DNA from 2 places in the Bariatricus sp. HCP28S3_A7 genome. Region 1 is predicted to be linked to the other one. Evidence: a T-box and tRNA genes for the amino acid it is inferred to sense, from the RefSeq annotation. Region 1 holds a T-box; the other holds one or more tRNA genes.

The links. The T-box of region 1 lies ahead of ACTNA4_RS04400 (valine--tRNA ligase). A T-box ahead of a tRNA ligase gene usually reads a tRNA of that ligase, here a tRNA-Val.
Region 2: it encodes a tRNA-Val, which carries the amino acid that the T-box ahead of ACTNA4_RS04400 (valine--tRNA ligase) is inferred to sense. The anticodon was not compared.

The regions. Positions count from the first base shown of each region.
Region 1 is NZ_JBQHSG010000004.1:143,377-146,801, reverse strand. It holds gene ACTNA4_RS04410 (DUF6179 domain-containing protein) at 1-61, shown strand, start outside; gene ACTNA4_RS04405 (DUF1015 domain-containing protein) at 138-1,376, shown strand; T-box leader at 1,487-1,719, shown strand; gene ACTNA4_RS04400 (valine--tRNA ligase) at 1,800-3,425, shown strand, end outside.
Region 2 is NZ_JBQHSG010000011.1:5,894-9,318, forward strand. It holds gene ispF (2-C-methyl-D-erythritol 2,4-cyclodiphosphate synthase) at 1-393, opposite strand, end outside; gene ACTNA4_RS09015 (hypothetical protein) at 435-953, opposite strand; tRNA gene ACTNA4_RS09020 (tRNA-Val) at 1,217-1,289, shown strand; tRNA gene ACTNA4_RS09025 (tRNA-Met) at 1,310-1,383, shown strand; gene gdhA (NADP-specific glutamate dehydrogenase) at 1,530-2,864, opposite strand; gene ACTNA4_RS09035 (phosphoribosylformylglycinamidine synthase) at 3,250-3,425, opposite strand, start outside.

The DNA of each region.
Region 1 (3,425 bases):
TTTGCTGCGGTATCTCGGGGAAGATGTAAAAGATTTCTGGGTGGAGTTAAAACAGAGATAATTTCTATTGCTAAATCAGTACAAAGAGAGTAAACTGGACATAAATTTACCAAATGTGATAGAAGAGGGTGAAGAACATGGCAGAGATCAGACCGTTCAGAGGAGTCCGTCCGGCGCCGGAGGTTGTCGCGCAGATTGCAGCACTCCCGTATGATGTATACAGCAGCAGAGAGGCGAGAAAAATCGTGGAGAATAATCCATTGTCTTTTTTGAAAATAGACCGTGCGGAGACGCAGTTTCCGGAAGGGACGGATATGTATTCGGAACAGGTATACGAAAGAGCCCGTGATACACTTCGTGAAATGAAGGCAGAGGGGCAGTTTGTTCAGGATGAGAATCCCTGTCTCTATCTTTATGAACTTACCATGGATGGCAGGAGCCAGAGAGGACTGGTGTGCTGTGCATCCGTAGATGATTATCTGAATCAGGTTATAAAAAAACATGAGAATACCAGAGAGGACAAAGAAATTGACCGGATTCGGCACGTCGATATCTGCAGTGCACATACGGGGCCCATTTTTCTGGCTTATCGTTCCAATGAAGGAATCAGAGAAAAGATTACGGAGGCGGTATCACGGATGCCGGTGTATGATTTCGTGAGTGATGATGGAATCAGGCATCGTGTCTGGAAAATAGAAGAGGAAGAATGGAACCTGGATATCTGCAGACGATTCGGTGAACTGGATAGTCTTTATATCGCAGATGGACATCATCGGGCAGCGTCTGCTGTAAAGGTGGCGCTTAAGAGAAGAAAGGAAAATCCGGAATACACCGGAAAAGAAGAATTTAATTATTTTCTGGCGGTTCTTTTTGATGAGGCAGAACTAAGGATTCTGGATTATAACAGAGTGGTGCATCAGGTTCCAAGTGAGATTATTGGAAATCTTCCGGAGCTTCTTAAGAGCGGGTTTTGGGTTGAGTACACAGGGAAAGAAGAAATCCGGCCGCGGCAGAAAGGTGAAATTGCCATGTATCTAGAAGAAGGATGGTACCTTCTTAAGGCAAAACCGAAAATTTTCCCGGAAGATGCCGTGAGAGGTTTGGATGTTTCTATTCTTCAGGATCACATTCTTTCACCGGTTATGGGAATCCAGGATCCGAAGACCGATACAAGGATCCAGTTTGTCGGAGGAATCCGCGGCCTTAAGGAACTGATGAATATTGTGGATGGGGAGGAAAATGCAGTGGCATTTGCCATGTTCCCGACTTCTATGCGGGAACTTCTTGAAGTGGCGGATGAAGGGAGACTGATGCCGCCAAAATCCACATGGTTTGAACCAAAACTAAGAAGCGGAATCTTTATTCATGAGTTTTAGTGCACTGCCCCAGCACACTAGATTCTAAAGATTTTATGAATCTTTTATGAATCTTGATTTTCCATTCTTGACAAACCGGGGATTGAATACTATTATAATCAATAGTTATGAGAAAGGCAGAGAGAAAGAGGAGTATGTATTTAGGGCCGGAAAGAGAGGACCATTCACTGGCTGAAAGGTGGTTCACGGGAAACGGATACAGAAGGTAGCTTTTGAGCCGGATATCTGAACGGGCGAGTAGGATATCACGGGGTGGTTTCCGTTACAGAACTATGAGATATATGAAGTATTAGAGAGACTTCATATAACAAAGGTGGTACCGCGTGATTACTACGCCCTTTACGTTTTGTAGAGGGCGTTTTTACATTCTTGGCGGAACCTTTATGAACACACAGAAAGTGAATGAAATTTGAGGAGGAAGCAATGAGTAAGAATTTGGAGAAAACATATAATCCGAAAGAAATTGAACCGAAGCTTTACAAAAAGTGGTGTGAGAAAAAGTACTTCCACGCAGAGGTGGACAGAGACAGGAAGCCGTTTACAACGGTGATGCCGCCACCGAATATCACAGGAAAGCTGCACATGGGACATGCGCTTGACAATACGCTTCAGGACATCCTGATCCGTTACAAAAGAATGCAGGGCTACAATGCACTCTGGATTCCGGGAACAGACCATGCGGCGATTTCGACAGAAGTAAAGGTTACGAATCAACTCAAAGCAGAAGGAATTGATAAGAAAGAGCTGGGAAGAGAAGGATTCCTTAAGAGGACCTGGCAGTGGAAGGAAGAATATGCCGGAACCATCGAGAGACAGCTTGAAAAGCTCGGTGTATCCTGTGACTGGGACAGAGAACGTTTCACCATGGACGAAGGATGTTCCAAAGCAGTAGAAGAAGTATTCATCCGCTTATATGAAAAAGGATATATTTACAAAGGCTCACGCATCGTCAACTGGTGTCCGGTATGTAAGACCTGTCTTTCAGACGCAGAAGTAGAACACGAAGAACAGGCAGGACATTTCTGGCATATCAAGTATCCGATCATCGGAACAGACCGGTTCCTTGAGATCGCTACAACGCGTCCGGAGACGATGCTTGGTGATACGGCGATTGCGGTACATCCGGATGATGAGAGATATACAGATATTGTAGGCAAGATGGTACTGCTTCCACTGGTTGGAAGAGAAATACCGATTGTTGCCGATTCTTATGTGGATAAAGAATTTGGAACAGGAGCGGTTAAGATCACACCGGCTCACGATCCGAACGACTTTGAAGTAGGAAAACGTCATAACCTTCCGGAGATCAATATCATGAATGATGATGCAACGATCGTAGAAGGCTATGGAAAATATTCCGGCATGGATCGTTATGAGGCAAGAAAGGCTATCGTAGCAGATCTGGAAGAACAGGGATATCTGGTTAAAATTGAAGAACATACACATAATGTAGGAACTCATGACCGATGCGGAACAACGGTAGAACCGCTGATCAAACCACAGTGGTTTGTTAAGATGGACGAACTGGCAAAGCCGGCTATCGAAGCAATTCAAAAGGGAGAACTGAAGTTTGTTCCGGAGCGTTTCAATAAGATTTACCTGCACTGGCTGGAAAATATCCGTGACTGGTGTATTTCCCGTCAGATCTGGTGGGGGCACAGAATCCCGGCTTACTACTGTGATGAATGCGGTGAGTTTGTAGTCGCAAGAGAGATGCCGGAGGTTTGCCCGCATTGTGGATGCAAACATTTTACACAGGATGAAGATACACTGGATACATGGTTCAGTTCTGCACTGTGGCCATTCTCCACACTCGGCTGGCCGGATAAGACAGAGGATCTGGATTACTTCTATCCGACAGATGTACTGGTAACCGGATACGATATCATTTTCTTCTGGGTAATCCGTATGGTATTCTCCGGATACGAGCATACCGGAAAGGCACCGTTCCATACCGTACTGATCCATGGACTGGTACGTGACTCTCAGGGACGTAAGATGAGTAAATCACTTGGAAACGGAATCGATCCGCTGGAAATTATCGACGAG
Region 2 (3,425 bases), on a different contig from region 1:
CGCTTTCACGTTCACTCTGTCTCTCTCAATCCCCAAAGCACTCGCTATATTTTCCTCCATCTGCGCAATATGCGGACGCATCTTCGGTTTCTGCGCAATGATAGTGGCATCAATATTTTCTACAATATACAGATTTTCCTCCAAAAGGCCTGCCACATGTTTAAGCAGCTTCATGCTGGAAATACCACTGTATTTTTCATCCGTATCCGGGAAGTGCTTCCCTATATCGCCGAGAGCCGCAGCTCCCAGAAGAGCATCCATAATCGCATGCAGAAGAACATCTGCATCGGAATGTCCCAAAAGCCCCTTCTCATAAGGAATCTTCACTCCTCCGAGAATCAAATCTCTTCCTTCCGTTAGTCTGTGTACATCATATCCCATTCCAACCCGCATATCCCGTCTTCTCCTTCCCGATATGTACCTGATTCTTCTTTTTACGGCTCTTCTTCTGCCTCTTCATCTGTTTCTTCTCCGGAAGCAGTTCCCCATCCTTCCTCATCCATTTCAGAAAAATCGGGATCCTCATCCAGAGGCTCTGCGTCTTCGTCCATCATCACTTCACCATCATCGCTGTCCTTTCCATCGCCTGAATTTGCAGATTCATTCTTTTCATCAGCAACGGTCGGAGCTTTCCACACACGTTCCGTATTGTCAGTACGCGCCGGATTCCCGGTTCCTTCTGCCTCAACTGTGATCTCGTCAACGCTCTCATCATCGTCTCCGTTTACCGCGTCACCGGATGCTTCCTTTTCTGCTTTCATATCCTTCAGAAGTTCACGGATATTCAAAATCACTGTAGCAGCACCGAATACAATAAAGATGACTCCGAAAATGATCAAAACTGTCTTGTAGTTCGGGTTGCCCTGCATAACATCCATAATCAGTTTGACACCATTATATATCAGGTATGCACCTACAAGAATCATCAACGTCCTTCTCGTTTTTCCTTGCATTTTTTCTTCCTCCGTATTCTACATCATCACAACAATTACAGTATCCTCATGTAACTGAACTGTTATTCATTCTACCATACTTGAATTGAAATTTCCATGTTTTTTCGATTACGGCTTCTGTAATCCATGCCTCTTTATTCCTATCCCAAACACGTCAAATGGCATTCTCAAAAAAAATAATTTTTTTCCAAAAAAGTGTTGACATTTTGAGATCTTCGAGATATACTATAGAAGTCGGTTGCGGGAAAGCAACTTACAGAAATGGGATCATAGCTCAGCTGGGAGAGCATCTGCCTTACAAGCAGAGGGTCATAGGTTCGAGCCCTATTGGTCCCACTTCACTGAAAAGTGAATATGGCGGGATAGCTCAGTTGGCTAGAGCACACGGTTCATACCCGTGGTGTCGCTGGTTCAAATCCAGTTCCCGCTACTAAAAAGTCTGGTTTTCCAGACTTTTTTCTTGTTCAAAACAACGTGTTATTTCAGTTACGAAATAAAAAGCCGGGATCATCTCATTTCTGCGATCATCCCGGATTATCTATTGATTATTGTTCTATCTATTACAGTATATTTCTATTACACAATTCCCTGAGCAGTCATAGCATCTACAACTTTTTCAAATCCTGCAATGTTTGCACCCACTACATAATTGCCTTTTGCTCCGTAACGTTCTGCTGCATCAGCCATGTTATGGCAGATATTTACCATGATGTTTTTCAGTTTCGCATCAACTTCTTCGAATGTCCAGCTCAGACGTTCGCTGTTCTGAGACATTTCCAGAGCAGATGTTGCAACACCGCCTGCATTCGCTGCTTTACCAGGTGCAAATAATACGCCGTTCTCCTGAAGATATTGTGTTGCTTCGATGGTTGTCGGCATATTTGCTCCTTCTGCTACTGCAATACATCCGTTTGCGACAAGCTGTTTCGCATCATCAAGAAGAAGTTCATTCTGTGTTGCACACGGAAGTGCAATATCTACTTTTACAGACCATACACCGCGTCCTTCATGGTATTCTGAGTTCGGACGATACTTCTTGTACTCTGTCAATCTTGCACGATTTATTTCTTTGATCTCTTTCAGTGCTGCCACATCGATTCCTTCCGGATCGTATACCCATCCTGTAGAATCACTTACGGTAACAACCTTTGCTCCGAGCTGCTGAGCTTTCTGTGTAGCATAAATAGCAACATTTCCAGATCCGGATACTGCCACTGTCTTGCCGGCAAGCTCAATTCCGTTGAGTTTCAGCATCTCTTCTGTCAGATACAGAAGTCCGTATCCGGTTGCTTCTGTACGTGCAAGAGATCCGCCGTAGCTTAATCCTTTACCTGTAAGAACACCTTCGTAGAGTCCGCGGATTCTCTTATACTGTCCGAACATGTAGCCGATTTCTCTTGCTCCTGTACCAATATCTCCAGCCGGCACATCCGTGTCTGCACCGATATATTTGCAAAGCTCTGTCATAAAGCTCTGACAGAATGCCATTACTTCTCTGTCTGATTTTCCCTTCGGATCAAAGTCAGAACCACCTTTACCTCCACCGATCGGAAGACCGGTAAGAGAATTCTTAAAGATCTGCTCGAATCCAAGGAACTTGATAATACCGAGGTTTACGGACGGATGGAGACGAAGCCCTCCTTTATATGGTCCGATTGCGCTGTTGAACTGTACACGGTATCCTGTGTTAACATGAACCTGTCCCTTATCGTCTACCCACGGTACACGGAACTTAATCTGTCTCTCCGGTTCTACTAATCTTTCCAGAAGCGCATCTTTTCTGAATTTTTCTTCATTCGCCTCTACTACAACACGAAGAGATTCCAAAACCTCTTTGACTGCCTGATGAAATTCCGGTTCTGCCGGATTCTTTTTAACTACTGATTCAATTACCTCATCAACATATGACATACTACTCAATACCTCCTGTTCATTTTTTCAAATGCTTTTCATATTTACCAAATCAATTTCATTATGAAAACCACTGAATAACCTTTTTCCACTTTAAAACATCCTCTATACAATGTCAAGTTTTTTTTGCTATTTTTTGCCTTTATTTGAATATCAGAGCGCATTCTGTTTCACTTTATATAATATTTCTGATTATATTATTGATTTATATTATTTTTCCTGCAAGTATTCTTTGTATTTCCTGCACGTGCATTGCTACCATTCTGTATTTTTACAAAAAAAGAACCATTTTCACACATCCATATTCTTAGCAATTTGCCATATCATATGTATTGTATGAAAACGGTTCTCATTTTATTTATATTACATCAAACAGACTTGTGACTTATTTAAAATACTTCACTCCGGATTCAAAAATCTTCATATCCTGCTCGCCGTAAATATTGACAGCTACACTGTCGCCGCGACGCTCTGAATGTGCCATCTTGCCAAGTACTCGTCCATCCGGGCTTGTAATACCTTCGATCGCACAATATGAACCATTGACATTCCACTCTTCAT